2 regions of the Virgibacillus saliphilus genome follow, and region 1 is predicted to be linked to the other one. Evidence: predicted binding sites of a transcription regulator. Region 1 holds the regulator's gene; the other holds the start of a gene.
The links. Region 1 encodes CtsR, which represses protease genes until heat stress. Its sites were predicted from a motif close to ATGGTCAATAAAGGTCAAACA; they were not measured.

Region 1 (8,067 bases):
GATTTCATATCTTTGTACTCTTGCCCTTCTTCACCAAGGTTAAATCCAACATATTTATTACGTCTTAATTCATTTGCGCCAACGTTGGAGGTCATAATAAGCACTGTATTGCGAAAATCAACAACTCGCCCTTTTGAATCTGTTAACCGTCCATCTTCCAGTACTTGTAATAGAATATTAAATACTTCCGGATGTGCCTTTTCTATTTCATCAAGTAACACAACCGAATAAGGTTTTGTTCGAACTTTCTCCGTTAACTGACCACCTTCATCATAGCCGACATAACCAGGAGGAGAACCGACCAGACGGGAAGTGGAGTGTTTCTCCATGTATTCCGACATGTCAATTCGAATCATGGCTTCCTCGTCTTCAAACATCGCCTCTGCCAATGCACGAGCAAGCTCTGTTTTACCAACACCGGTTGGCCCAAGGAAAATAAATGAACCAATTGGACGTTTCGGATCTTTCAAGCCAGCTCGCGCCCTGCGAATTGCTTGAGAAACTGCATCAACAGCCTCTTCCTGACCAATCACACGACTATGCAAGGTCTCTTCCATATTTAGCAGACGTTCACTTTCATCCTTCGTCAGCCTGGCTACCGGTACTCCTGTCCATATAGATACAACACTGGCAATGTCTTCTACCGTCACTTCAGTATCTGTTTGCCCCTGCTTTTCTTTCCATGCTTTTTTCGTTTTTTCCAATTCCTCACGCAGACGTTGTTCGGAGTCCCTTAGGGATGCAGCTTTTTCAAATTCCTGACTTTGGACGGATGCATCCTTTTCTTTACGTACATCTTCCAGCTTTTGCTCCAATTCTTTCAAATCAGGTGGAACTGTGTAGGAATGCAATCGAACTTTTGACCCTGCTTCATCAATGAGGTCAATTGCTTTGTCAGGCAAAAAGCGTTCTGTGATGTAGCGGTCAGACAGACTTGCAGCGGACTCAATGGCCTCATCTGTAATTGTCACACGATGATGTGCCTCATATCTGTCACGCAGCCCTTTTAAAATTTTTACCGTTTCCTCTAGCGTCGGTTCATCTACTTGAATTGGTTGAAATCTGCGCTCCAGTGCGGCATCTTTCTCAATATATTTACGATATTCATCAAGTGTTGTCGCACCAATACACTGGAGATCACCCCGGGCGAGGGATGGTTTAAGAATATTCGATGCATCGATCGCACCTTCAGCACCACCCGCACCAATCAACGTGTGCAATTCATCGATAAACAGGAGGATGTTTCCGGCTTGGCGTATTTCCTCCATGACTTTCTTCAAGCGATCCTCAAATTCCCCGCGATATTTCGTGCCGGCTACAACCGTACCCATATCCAAAGTCATGACACGTTTGTCGCTTAATGTCTCAGGGACTTCGTTATCGATAATCTGTTGTGCCAAGCCTTCTGCTACAGCTGTTTTACCAACACCTGGCTCTCCTATCAACACTGGGTTATTTTTTGTACGACGGCTTAATATTTGAATAACACGCTCAATTTCCTTACTTCGTCCGATGACAGGATCCACATTGCCTTCTTTTGCAATTACCGTTAAATCTCTTGCCAGCGAATCCAGTGTTGGCGTATTTGCATTTGATTGTTGATTGTTACGATGGCCTTGTCTTCCACCCTGTGATTCATTGCTTCCCAGTAATTGAAGCACTTGCTGACGTGCTTTATTCAGACTAACACCAAGATTATTCAACACCCGGGCAGCGACTCCTTCTCCTTCACGAATCAGCCCCAGAAGAATATGTTCGGTACCTACATAGGAGTGGCCGAGCTTTCTTGCCTCATCTTGAGATAGCTCTACTACCTTCTTAGCCCTTGGCGTATAGTGGATCGATTGCATGGGCTTCTTTCCAACGCCAATTAACTTCTCTACCTCTTCCTGAATCTTAGGAACCTCAAGACCTAATGACTCCAGAGCTTTCGCTGCAATCCCTTCCCCTTCACGAACAAGCCCCAAGAGAATATGTTCTGTGCCAATATTGTTATGTCCAAGTCGTACCGCTTCCTCTTGTGACAACGCTAATACCTTTTGCGCTCTTTCTGTAAAACGTCCAAACATCATATACATTTTCCTCCTGTCTATTTCTCCAATTGCAGGCGTTCACGGATCAGTGATGCCCTTAATTCATCTCGTTCATCGGCTGTTAAAGTTGCTTGTGCATATTGTTGCAGAAATCCCGGTTGTGTCAAAATCATTAATTCATTAAGTATATTTCTGGATACATTTTTGATGAGTCCTAAATCAATTCCCAATCGAACATTTGATAAACATGCCGCTGCTTCCTTTGATTCAATAATTCTACTGTAATCCAGAACACCGAAGGATCGGAAAATGCGATCCTCTAACTTTTTACCGGATTGCTCCATAATACGGTTACGTGCATTTCTTTCGTGCTCAATCAATTGTTGAACGACACTTTGTAAATCCCCTATAATATCCGCTTCTGTCTTGCCTAACGTAATTTGATTCGAGATTTGAAAAATATTTCCCTGGGCATCGCTACCTTCACCATAAATACCTCTAACAACAAGCCCAAGCTGATTAATCGCCGGTATCATTCGGTTAATTTGTTTCGTCATCGCAAGTGCAGGGAGATGCATCATAACAGAAGCGCGCATTCCCGTACCTACATTTGTTGGACAACTTGTTAAATACCCTCGCGTCTCATCAAACGCATAGTTAATTTTCTCTTCTAACCAATCATCCAGCTCAAATGCCCCCTCCAATGCCTTTGACAGTTGAAGTCCCGGGAAATATAATTGGATCCTGATATGATCTTCCTCATTAATCATGACAGATACCTGTTCATTCTTAGAAATAATCGTTGCTGGTGCATGTTCACTTTTTGATAAATGCGGGCTGATTAAATGCTTCTCGACCAAAACTCGTTTTTCAATGGCTGTTAAATCCGGAATTGAAATGAACGAAAAGTCCTCATAATCCTGAAATGACTGATGTTCATACTCCTCTTTAATAAAATCCCGAATGCCTTCCAGTTTTTCATGGTCTGCAAGAATAGGGTACGAAACATCTGAGAAATTCCTAGCCAGACGAATTCGACTACTAAGGACAATATCACTATCCGGCCCTTCCTCGCGCATCCAAGGACTAATAGCTTCGTTCATGAATTGCTTTAAGGTCATGTATCATCACCTGCTTTCGAACCATCACTCTGATTTTGCAATGCTTTAATCTTATCTCTTATTTGAGCAGCTTCTTCAAAATTTTCATCTTCTATCAATTGTTGCAATTCAGCTTTATAGCTTTCCAATTGTTTCTTTGTATGCAAGTCGCCACCCATGCGTTTGGGAATTTTCCCGTAATGCTTGGTATTACCTGAATGTACCCTGCGCAATATCGGATCAAGACGTTCAGAAAAAGTATCATAACACGTTGCACAGCCGAACTTTCCTACTTTTTTAAATGTGGAAAGTGACATACCACATTGCGGGCATTTCAATTCCTTTACTTGATTATACGAATTACTTTGCTGACTTTCCATCATTGCCGAGTCAAAATTGAACAGACCTGTAAGCAAATTATGAAGGGAATACCCTTCCTCCGGATACGTCATATAACCCTTTTCCTTCGCACACACTTCGCAAACATGAATTTCGGTTTTAGTACCATTGATCACTTGCGTAAAGTGGAGTGTAGCCGGCCGCTGCTGGCATTCCTGACATTGCATTATTTTTCCCCCTTACTTGTTTAGGTACTTTAATTCTGAAAGCATGGCAGTTAACACACGAGCTCGAACCTCATCCCGAAGTGGGAGCTGGAATGCTAATGTATTTCGGTCAATCCCACTGAGGATAATTTTGGCCTCGCGTTCGGTAATTAATTCTTCTTCCAATAGTCGCTCAAGCACATCAATGGAAGCTTGTTGCGTTACTGTTGGATTGATCATCTTTATAATTTCATCAATGAGTTCAGACTTATCCTGATGTATCACTCGCATAATCCGAATATAACCGCCGCCGCCACGTTTACTCTCTACGATGTACCCTTTTTCCAATGTGAAACGCGTTTTAATTACATAATTGATCTGAGAGGGGACACACTGGAACTGATCAGCAATTTCACTACGTTTAATCTCGATTGCATTTTGCCCTCTTGTTTGTAAGATCTTTTTTAAATATTGCTCAATCACATCTGAAATATTACTCATGAGCCCACCTCCTCTGCATCGCATAATCTTTTGACTTTGACTATCTTTGACTATACATTTATTATACCCTAAAACACGTGAGATGCAAACACATTGTTCTATATATAGAGTAGACAAAAATTTGAGAAACAAAACAGGAAAAAACGCGATAACTATTAATTATGTGGAAGAAGTTCGAGCCATTTCCTATTTAAGCTCTGAAATATTTTTTACATAATTAATTTTAGAGATTTCCTCTATCAAAGCAATTCGTTCTACATCAGGTTTTCGCTCAATCTTTACGAAGATATTTCTAATATCATTTTCTGCCTTTGTAATTTCTACATTTTTAATCGTTGAATCAAATTTATCAAAGACAGAGATAATTTCATTTATTTGAAGTTCAGGCAATGCTACAATTTCAATCAAATTAGAGGAACGTCCCTTAGCAAATAACTTTTCAAAGTTATTCAGGAAAACCAGGCTAAGCAGAATAATAAGGGTTGTAAACAATGCAGGTACGTACATCCCTGCACCAACAACTAGGCCTAATCCTGCAACCGTCCAAATGGAAGCCGCGGTAGTTAGACCACGAATCGTCCCACCATAGACGATAATTGTCCCTGCGCCAAGAAACCCAATTCCACTAATAACATAAGATGGTATGCGCGCCGGATCAAAACGGATATTATCGTGCTCCGCCATAAATGTCTCAAAGCCAAATAAAGATAATAGCATCATTAAACAAGCTCCGACCCCAACGAGAATATGGGTGCGAAAACCAGCGGAATGATTATTTAATTCACGCTCAAAACCAATAACCCCGGATAAAACAAGTGAAATTAACAATCGAGACATCATGATTGTAAAGTTATCATCAAACACAAATTCCATAAAATCTCCCAATTCCCACCCTCCAATCTCTATTTCCATATTAATATCACAGTGAATTAGTAAAGATACATCGTTTAGAGATTCTCCAATTATATATATGATGCCATATACGTTTTAACGTTTTAACCATCGAAAAAAGTCTATTTGCTTATATATAAAAATAACAATAATGACAGCATGTAACAATCTTTAAATATAGAAAAAAGCTGGAATGCACTAGTGCATTCCAGCTTTTTTAATTTTGCCTGGCGGCGTCCTACTCTTGCAGGGGCAAAGCCCCAACTACCATCGGCGCTGGAGAGCTTAACTTCTGTGTTCGGCATGGGAACAGGTGTGACCTCTCCGCTATGACTACCAGACCTAACGGCTTACGCGATCTCTTTCTTATCAGCACTTCCTTATGGAAAAGGAAAGACAAGATATATTATAGGCATTTCCAAACGAAAATGCAAGGGTTTTATGTATTTATACCCTAAAAACTAAATAAGAGTGTTCGTAACGTACATCTAAAAGCCATTTAGTTAAGTCCTCGATCGATTAGTATTCGTCAGCTGCACGTGTCACCACGCTTCCACCTCGAACCTATCTACCTCATCGTCTCTGAGGGATCTTACTCACTTGATGTGATGGGAAGTCTCATCTAGAGGGTGGCTTCATGCTTAGATGCTTTCAGCACTTATCCGTGCCACACGTAGCTACCCAGCCATGCTCCTGGCGGAACAACTGGTACACCAGCGGTGTGTCCATCCCGGTCCTCTCGTACTAAGGACAGCTCCTCTCAAACTTCCAACGCCCACGACGGATAGGGACCGAACTGTCTCACGACGTTCTGAACCCAGCTCGCGTACCGCTTTAATGGGCGAACAGCCCAACCCTTGGGACCGACTACAGCCCCAGGATGCGATGAGCCGACATCGAGGTGCCAAACCTCCCCGTCGATGTGAACTCTTGGGGGAGATAAGCCTGTTATCCCCGGGGTAGCTTTTATCCGTTGAGCGATGGCCCTTCCATACGGAACCACCGGATCACTAAGCCCGACTTTCGTCCCTGCTCGACTTGTAGGTCTCGCAGTCAAGCTCCCTTCTGCCTTTACACGCTACGAATGATTTCCAACCATTCTGAGGGAACCTTTGGGCGCCTCCGTTACACTTTAGGAGGCGACCGCCCCAGTCAAACTGCCTACCTGACACTGTCTCCGAACCGGATCACGGTTCTGGGTTAGAAGGTGCGTGCAGCCAGGGTGGTATCCCACGGGTGCCTCCTCGTAAGCTAGCGCTCACGATTCTAAGGCTCCCACCTATCCTGTACAAGCTGCACGAACATTCAATATCAGGCTACAGTAAAGCTCCACGGGGTCTTTCCGTCCTGTCGCGGGTAATGCGCATCTTCACGCATAGTATAATTTCACCGGGTCTCTCGTTGAGACAGTGCCCAAGTCGTTGCACCTTTCGTGCGGGTCGGAACTTACCCGACAAGGAATTTCGCTACCTTAGGACCGTTATAGTTACGGCCGCCGTTTACTGGGGCTTCGGTTCTACGCTTCGCCCAAAAGCTAACGTTTCCCCTTAACCTTCCAGCACCGGGCAGGTGTCAGCCCCTATACTTCGCCTTGCGGCTTCGCAGAGACCTGTGTTTTTGATAAACAGTCGCTTGGGCCTATTCACTGCGGCTCACTACTCGTGAGCACCCCTTCTCCCGAAGTTACGGGGTCATTTTGCCGAGTTCCTTAACGAGAGTTCTCCCGCTCACCTTAGGATTCTCTCCTCGCCTACCTGTGTCGGTTTGCGGTACGGGCACCTATGACCTCACTAGAGGCTTTTCTTGGCAGTGTGAAATCAGGAACTTCGGTACTTTATTTCCCTCCCCATCACAAGTCACGTTAGCGTTGGACGGATTTGCCTATCCAACTCGCTCCCTGCTTGGGCGCACCATTCCATCGGTGCGCTTTCCTTATCCTCCTGCGTCCCCCCATCATTCTAACAGTCATGAGGTGGTACAGGAATATCTACCTGTTGGCCATCGCCTACGCCTTTCGGCCTCGGCTTAGGTCCCGACTAACCCTGAGAGGACGAGCCTTCCTCAGGAAACCTTAGGCTTTCGGTGAAAGAGATTCTCACTCTTTTTTCGCTACTCATACCGGCATTCTCACTTCCAAGCGCTCCACCAGTCCTCACGGTCTGACTTCCCAGCACTTGGAACGCTCTCCTACCATTGTTCGAAGAACAATCCGCAGCTTCGGTGATACGTTTAGCCCCGGTACATTTTCGGCGCAGCGTCACTCGACCAGTGAGCTATTACGCACTCTTTCAATGATGGCTGCTTCTAAGCCAACATCCTGGTTGTCTGAGCAACGCCACATCCTTTTCCACTTAACGTATACTTAGGGACCTTAGCTGGCGGTCTGGGCTGTTTCCCTTTCGACTATGAACCTTATCACCCATAGTCTGACTCCCAAGGTCAAGTAACTGGCATTCGGAGTTTGACTGAATTCGGTAACCCGGTGAGGGCCCCTCGTCCAATCAGTGCTCTACCTCCAGTACTCATCCCTTGAGGCTAGCCCTAAAGCTATTTCGGAGAGAACCAGCTATCTCCGTGTTCGATTGGCATTTCACCCCTACCCACACCTCATCCCCGCATTTTTCAACATACGTGGGTTCGGGCCTCCAGTCAGTGTTACCTGACCTTCACCCTGGACATGGGTAGATCACACGGTTTCGGGTCTACGACCACATACTCGCATACGCCCTGTTCAGACTCGCTTTCGCTGCGGCTCCGTGTCTTCCACTTAACCTCGCATGGGATCGTAACTCGCCGGTCCATTCTACAAAAGGTACGCCGTCACCCATTAACGGGCTTCGACTACTTGTAAGCGCACGGTTTCAGGTTCTCTTTCACTCCCCTTCCGGGGTACTTTTCACCTTTCCCTCACGGTACTGGTTCACTATCGGTCACGAGGGAGTATTTAGCCTTGGGAGATGGTCCTCCCGGATTCCGACGGAATTTCTCGTGTTCCGC
Region 2 (8,067 bases), 2.7 Mb from region 1:
TGGTATATTTTCCAAGATTTCTCAAAGGCTCCGCTACTAAAAACATCACAACTAAATAAGCAATAAGAAAACCAATACTGTAAAAGAACCCATCAAATCCATACAATGCAATGGCCCCGGCAATTCCGAGAAATGAAGCAGCTGATAAATAATCACCTGCAATGGCCAGCCCATTTTGCCAGCCTGTTAAACCTCCCCCTGCTGTATAAAAGTCCCCAGTTGTTTGTGTTCGTTTAGCTGCATAATAGGTTATAATCAATGTTGCCAATACGATAATAAGAAATAAAACAATGACCGTTAGATTCATGCCGCTACTCCTCCTTCTTTAACTGTTCTTCAATAATTTGGTTTGACTGCTTGTCAAAGGAAGCAGATTTTTTTACATAAACAATGCAAAGAATCCAGGTCATCACAAATTGCGCAAAAGCATAAATCCACGCCCATGATATGTCGCCAATTGCCATGGCATTCATGAATGTCGTATAGGAAGTCAAAACAGGCAACATAAAATAAAAGATGAAGAAAAAGATCGTTAATGGGACAATGAATTTCTTCCTTGCTTTAATCAATTGTTTAAAGCTACTACTTTTAGCTACTTTCACAAAATCTGTTTTTTTCTCTGCTTCATATTCCATTTTGTAATCGCTTTCAATACTCATTATTAGCCTCCTTCCCATTTCTGACATTGTATAGATACTAAAATTCAGTAATGTAATACTATATCATCAATAAAAAAATTCAATCATTTATTGTTAAAATGAATCGAAAGTCATATAAAAATCAAATAAGCGCCCTCTCTTCCCGTTGCAGGAGAGGGCGCTTACCTAAATTAATGCGATAAGAAAGCTAGAATCCTGAGCAATTTTATTTTACCTTCATCTTTCCAAACAAGAAATCCGCGGCCCATTGTAGGAAATCATACCATCTACCAATGTATCTTCCAACTTTTCCAACCAAAGCGGAGCGTCCATATCAGCATAAATAATGTTACGATGTCCACAGGCTAGATGTACGGCTGCTGAAACAGAAATCGGCGATTCCATCATACTGCCGATCATACATGGAATGCCGGCAGCCTCAGCAATATCTGCTATTACAATTGCTTCGCGAATCCCACCAGTTTTCATCAGTTTAATATTAAATAAATCACAGGCAGCCATTTGAACCAGCCTAAGTGCATCTGCTGCAGAAAAGAGACTTTCGTCTGCCATAATTGGTGTATGGACAGCGTTTGTTACATAGGCTAATCCTTTAAAATCGGCAGCCTTCACCGGTTGTTCAATAAATTCAATATCAAGCTGTTCCTCCTCAAGCATCCGGATAAAACGGACGGCAGTCTTCGCATCCCAGCTCTGATTTGCGTCAATTCGCAACTGAATGGATTCACCAACTGTCTGGCGCAACCGCCTCATTCGTGATAAATCCTCCTGAAACTCCCCTCCAAGTTTTACCTTTAATGCGCTAAATCCTTGCTGTACTAATGACTTCGCTTTTGCAGCCATTTCAGCTTCTTCTCCGATACTCAGTGTCATATCTGTCGTAATTTCTCTTTGATATCCACCTAAGAGTTGATACATCGGAAGTTGATATTTTCTGGAAAACAAATCATACAAAGCGATATCAACTGCTGCCTTTGCACTTGTATTACCAACACAGGCATCTCTCACCTTTGTAACTAAATGTTCCAAAGACTTTAGCGGTGTACCGATAATTGCTTGTTTAATTGGACCTCTGACAGCACTCTGTATACTTTCTAAGGAATCGCCAGTTATTTTTAAAGTTGGCGATGCTGCTCCAACTCCATAAAACCCATCATCGGTTTCAACTGTTATGGTAAGTGTTTCTATTTCATCTACGCTCCGAATCGCAGTAATGAATGGCTCTTTTAGCTTATTTCTCGTATGTGTTACTGTTACATCTGTAATCATCGTTAACCTCCTGTAAAGACACTTGAATGTAGATGGGGTGATTGTGTGTTAACGTTTATATCATGGAAAGGATTTGGGAAACAAAAAGACCTATATAGGTGCCAAGGAATGACCCCAGTAGTGCCATGATAACACCAACGGGAATAAGGGCACGATTATAGTAACCGGCAAGCATTGGCGCAGATGCCATGCCGCCAATATTAGCAAGACTTGCAATTCCTAATGTAAACAAATCAAGCTTGAAAACTTTGCCTAATAATACCATTACTACTAAATGAATAAATAAAATTAGAAATCCGCTGATAATATAGATTGGTGCTTGGAATAATTGGCTGAAATCTGCATTGGATGCAATCAATGCAATGATGATATACAACATTACATTAGCAATATCCATGGATCCAGCCATTTTGGAAAATCGAGTCGTTGCTAATACAAGCCCAATGACAGCAGCAATCGTAATGGTCCAGGTAGTAGCATTAATCACGGTACCTATTTCTGGTAAAGCCTCTCCAATTCTAGCACCAATTGCTGAAACTAGTAGCCCAAATGCAAGCATAACCATCATTTCTTTAAAACCAACGGAGTTGTTCGTATTATCTTCTTCCAGTTCGACTTGCACCTGATCAAGATGGTCCGTCCTTGCACCTGTCCACTTATTAATCTTTGATGCAAATGGGACAAGCCAGAATAAAAACATCACCCAAACAGAGTAATTGACCGTATCCATAATCAAAGCATATCCAAATATATTTTCAGGGACATCCAGTATACCCTGGATGGCGACCATATTTGCAGAACCGCCAGTCCAGCTCCCGGACAACGCACCAAAAGCCTGCCATGTATCCGGAGCATACCAATTGCTGAAAATAGTGTAAACAGCGGTAAAACCCACCACAATACTAATGGCAGCCGTTGCATATCCAAGGAGCATCTTTCCCCCCAATTTACGGAGTTTACGCAGGTCACAATTGATCAGCATAAGAACAATCATAGCAGGAAGCAGGATATCCCTAAGATTCGAATTGGCCTCACTCATCACCTCCGTATCCCCAAACACGCCAAATGTCCGAAGTAGCGCGGCAGTAAGATATAGTAGGACAATACCTGGAACATACTTAAAAAATTTACTCGATGTTGACTTTTCTATCCAAACGATCACTGCTGCTAATGCAATTAGTACACTGATGTATAAAAACGTATCCTGTATCACTTGCAGCATTCCTCCTCTTTCATGAAGAAACCCAGTATATAACAAATGTGTACATTTGTTATATACTGGGTTTCACTTGTTAATGTAGTGAAGCAGTATCCGAAATGATTTGTTTATATTTCTTCAATGCATCTTTATACGCCACGATTATTCCTTTTTGGGATGAGCCGAAATATCGGGATTCTATCTTGTTAACAATCGTGGTAGTATCTGTCATGTTTTCTTTTATAAACAAAGACCTGAGAAAACGAACGGTTAATTCAATCGTAGCCGAACAATCAAAATCTACAATTTCATGTGTTTCTTTATTAATGACCAATCCAATAAAAAAGCCATTATATTGCTTTGTAATAGGATTATTGGAGGGAGCTTTAGCATCTCCAATAATGTAAATCATGTGGTCCCCATACATATCATTTAACCCCACCTACTATGTATGCGATTTCAACTATTTTAATAGTTTAACCTAATATGGAATAGTTGTCAAGGGAGATGTCCTTTCCGAGGCTTCGATTCCGATCACCTCCTCGTTTATTTGCTGCAATTATAGAATGAACAGCCATCTTCCCGAACACGTATAAGAACAGTAAAGAGGGCATTAATCCGGTCTGTAAATTTCCTCCAAAACAAGAGCTTGGTTGGTTTATTTTAATCTATATCAGCTATGCTATAATGTAATTAAGAAGGCAAAAGGAAGAAACTAGTGCTTAAAAGACTTGAGGCGTCACTTCAATTCGGTTTAACATCCTATAAGATTCAACCATTAACAGGCATCAATCGTTGGATAGTTACAAGGCTAAAGAATGGCGATAGAGAAGTTAAAAACCTTTCTTTAGCATGCGTTAAAATTATAGTCTATATAAACAGGATTTACAATATTTAAGCGTAGCTATCGATGGTAGACACAAATTTAAAGCAGGTGATAAAAGTGAAGGTAAAAAAACCAAAGTCCCCTATTTCAAAAGCTAAATCTAGTGTGAAGAGGAAAGTAAAAAAATCCATTACACCTGGATACGGTAAAGGTGGAGTGACAGCTATAACTAATCCGAAGAAATACGTGAAGAAAAAAGCGCTAGGACAGCCGATTTTAAAAAAGAAGAAAAAAAGATTTTGTTCATTGTTTAAATAAAATACTAATATCTTTAATTAAGAAAGAAAGAAACTTGACGTTTGCGATTTATTTGCAATCCGCTACTTTTATACACAAATGACAAGGGAATAAAAGTACTAACCCCTTGCCATTACTGATTTTATTCTTAGTGCGCCCAGAGGGATTCGAACCCCCGACTCCTGGTACCGGAAACCAGTGCTCTATCCAGCTGAGCTATGGGCGCATGTGATTTAAATTTGTCACAAAAAATATTATAACCTTTCTATCTAATTTATACAAGTCCTACGAAAATAGTCAGACAGGTTTATTTTTTTATCAGATGGGTATGCTGGAATGTAGTATTTTGGCAAATCAATTTGTTGAACGTTTTTGTTTGACCTTTATTGACCATTTAGGTATGATGAATATAGACGTTATGAATAAGGGAGGATTTTTAAAAATGAATTTAATACCTACAGTAATTGAACAAACAAATCGTGGAGAGCGTGCCTACGATATTTACTCACGCTTATTAAAGGATCGTATTATTATGCTTGGTAGTGGAATCGATGATAATGTAGCCAACACCATTGTAGCACAACTATTATTCTTGGAAGCAGAAGATCCGGATAAAGACATCTCACTTTACATTAACTCACCGGGTGGCTCCATTACAGCTGGTATGGCCATATTTGATACAATGCAATTCATTAAACCTGATGTATCAACTATCTGTACTGGAATGGCAGCATCAATGGGTGCCTTCCTGTTGGCAGCTGGTGAAAAAGGAAAACGATATGCTCTTCCAAATAGTGAAGTGATGATTCACCAACCACTAGGTGGTACACAAGGTCAAGCAACGGATATCGAAATCCATGCAAAACGCATTATTGAAATGAAACGAAAAATGAACGTGATTCTTTCTGAACGTACCGGACAACCAATAGAAGTTGTTGAACGTGATACAGAACGCGATAACTTTATGACTGCTGAAAAATCCGTAGACTATGGATTGATTGACAAAATTCTAGAACGTAATCCAAACGCAGATAAATAACATTTTAGGGTGCCTCAAATGAGACACCCTTTTATTATGTTTCCGAAACAAAACGTACTAAGTGATCTAGTGCAATTTCTTCATCATCACCATCTGCAATAATCATAATGTCCTCTCCACGGGTTATGGCCAAGCTCATTAGACCCATAATGCTTTTCGCATTGACTCTTTTACCTTCTTTTTCAAGAAACAAATGTGCACCATATCTGTTTGCCTCCTGCACAAATAGTGCAGCTGGTCTTGCTTGCAGACCTGATTCCAATTCTACTGTAACCGTTCGATCAACCAACATTCATCCCCCTCTACGTAAACGCTATCATTTTTATTCAATGATAACCGACAGCAACATATATAGCTACTGTCGATTTCGTATATTCTATTTCGATTATACCATAAATCCAATTTCTATTTTTGCTGTAATACTTCCCTATTTTTAAGTTTTTCGGCAAATTCATCAATTTTTTTCAAGCGATGGTTAATACCGGATTTGGAGATTTTCCCACTCGTTACTAATTCTCCTAATTCTTTTAACGAAACCTCCTGATGCTGGACGCGTAAAATGGCAATCTCTTGAAGCTTTTCCGGTAATTGATCGATTCCTACGGTATTCTCAATGAATTTAATGTTTTCAATTTGTCGGAATGCTGCACCAATCGTTTTATTTAAATTAGCTGTTTCACAATTCACAAGGCGGTTTACTGAGTTGCGCATATCACGGACGATACGAACGTCTTCAAATTTAAACAACGCATTATGGGCACCAATTAAACTAAGGAACTCCGTCATTTTCTCCGCTTCCTTAATATATACAATGTAACCATTCTTGCGTTGCAACGTCCGTGCTCGAAGGTTAAATTCATTTAACAAATCACATAATGAATCATTATGTTCCTGATGAAAATTAAAGATCTCTAGATGATAAGATGACGTTTCAGGATTATTAATCGAACCACCTGCTAAAAATGCACCGCGTAAGTAGGCTTTTCTGGAGTCGGTCTTCTCTATATACTTCCTTGAAATAGAACGCACTAATGTATATGGTTCCTGCAGTATATCCAAGTCTGATAAAAGGGTACGAACTTCTTCCTTTAAGCGGACGATATAGACATTATTTTTCTTCAGTTTCATTTTTTTGCGGACTAATAATTCGACTGGAAATCCGTAGAGCGACTTCATTAATGTATATATTCTGCGGGCAATAGCTGCATTTTCTGTTTGTATATCAAGCACATATTCATCTCTTGATACAGAAACAGCTCCATTCATACGAATCAATGCTGCCAGTTCTGATTCTACACATTGCAGGTCTTCTACCTCGATCCCTGTTAATTCTTTCTTTATTTCTGAAGCAAAAGACAATATGAACCCTCCTTTCTAATCATTGAGACGTCTCAATGATTGAATACAGTAATTTCGCCACTTTGATTGTGTCATGCCTTAGTGCCGCCTTTTCATAGTCAATAATATCTCCTTCAATAATCTCAAGCCCCATCTCGAGCAGGCGATCCGTATCATAAACAACCGGTTCTGCTTTTTCTTCGGCATAAATCGCACGAACTGTTTGTGCAATCGGCTCATTATGTACAACAATCGCATCCACACATCCATCTCCCACATGTTTAGTGATCGCTTGGACATGCTCAGAAGCGGTATATCCTGTTGTTTCACCGTCCTGGGTCATTACATTACACACATAGACTACGCTTCCGGCGGTATTTCTTATCGCTTCATCAACTTTGGGTGTGATCATTGCAGGTAAAATACTTGTATACAAACTGCCGGGAGCAATGACAACTAAATCTGCATTTTCAATTGCCCGAATGGCATTTGGTAGTGGCTCAACAGGTTGTGGACTTAAGAATACCTTTTCTATTTGCTTATTGGAAAGAGGGATATTGGATTCTCCTGATACAATGGATCCATCTGTCATTTTCGCATGCAAAGCCATATTATCATTAGAGATGGGATATATTTTTCCTTTTACATTTAAAACACGGGAAATTTCTTTGATCCCCATATTAAAATTACCGGTAACGGATGTCATGGCTGCAAGTAACAGGTTGCCCATGGAGTGTCCCGATAGTCCGTTTCCGACCGCAAAGCGATGCTGAAAAAGCTCCAGCAGCATAGGTTCAGCTTCAGATTGAGCTGCGATTACATTGCGTATATCGCCTGGTGCCGGGATTTCCATTTCATCCCGTAATCTCCCTGTGCTTCCGCCATCATCAGCCACGGTAACAAGTGATGTTAAGTGAATCGGCAAGTCTTTTAATCCACGTAATAGAACTGGCATACCAGTACCACCGCCTATAACAACGACGCGTGGTTGCTTCGTTTGAGTCATAATTAATTACCCTTTCTGTTATCAATATCACGATGACTGACGTGTGTTATATAAGTAAGCGATAGTTCTTTCGCAAAATATTCAGCGAGTGTTACAGAACGATGCTGTCCTCCCGTGCACCCTATTGCAATAACAAGCTGTGATTTTCCCTCTTTTCTATATTGCGGAAGCATGAACTGCAATAAATCGAGTACTTTTTCATTAAATTTTATTGTATCCGGCCATTTAAAGACATAGGAAGAAACTTCTTTATTCAATCCTGTCAATGGCTGCAAATGAGATACATAGTGCGGATTTGGCAAAAACCTGACATCAAATACTAAATCTGCATCAATCGGCAGACCGTACTTAAATCCGAATGAAACCATGTGAACAGAGAATATTTCCTGATTATCTTCAGTATATTTATTTATAATTTTTTCCCGTAATTCTTTC

Region 2: clpP (ATP-dependent Clp endopeptidase proteolytic subunit ClpP) is a predicted target of CtsR. The motif match lies at 4,623-4,643, and genes of this name have one in related genera.

What each region holds. Positions count from the first base shown of each region.
Region 1 is NZ_JAGYHC010000001.1:158,176-166,242, reverse strand. Features, by position in the region: gene clpC (ATP-dependent protease ATP-binding subunit ClpC) at 1-2,072, opposite strand, end outside; gene mcsB (protein-arginine kinase McsB) at 2,090-3,154, opposite strand; gene mcsA (protein-arginine kinase activator protein McsA) at 3,151-3,699, opposite strand; gene KFZ56_RS00815 (CtsR family transcriptional regulator) at 3,712-4,179, opposite strand; gene KFZ56_RS00810 (MgtC/SapB family protein) at 4,366-5,064, opposite strand; rRNA gene rrf (5S ribosomal RNA) at 5,296-5,411, opposite strand; rRNA gene KFZ56_RS00800 (23S ribosomal RNA) at 5,570-8,067, opposite strand, start outside.
Region 2 is NZ_JAGYHC010000001.1:2,815,932-2,823,998, forward strand. Features, by position in the region: gene KFZ56_RS13695 (solute symporter family protein) at 1-307, opposite strand, end outside; gene KFZ56_RS13700 (DUF485 domain-containing protein) at 312-659, opposite strand; gene KFZ56_RS13705 (dipeptide epimerase) at 876-1,928, opposite strand; gene KFZ56_RS13710 (DUF819 family protein) at 1,984-3,141, opposite strand; gene KFZ56_RS13715 (DUF3870 domain-containing protein) at 3,221-3,553, opposite strand; gene KFZ56_RS13720 (hypothetical protein) at 4,070-4,270, shown strand; tRNA gene KFZ56_RS13725 (tRNA-Arg) at 4,402-4,475, opposite strand; gene clpP (ATP-dependent Clp endopeptidase proteolytic subunit ClpP) at 4,692-5,288, shown strand; gene KFZ56_RS13735 (HPr family phosphocarrier protein) at 5,323-5,577, opposite strand; gene whiA (DNA-binding protein WhiA) at 5,694-6,647, opposite strand; gene mgfK (gluconeogenesis morphogenetic factor MgfK) at 6,667-7,632, opposite strand; gene rapZ (RNase adapter RapZ) at 7,635-8,067, opposite strand, start outside.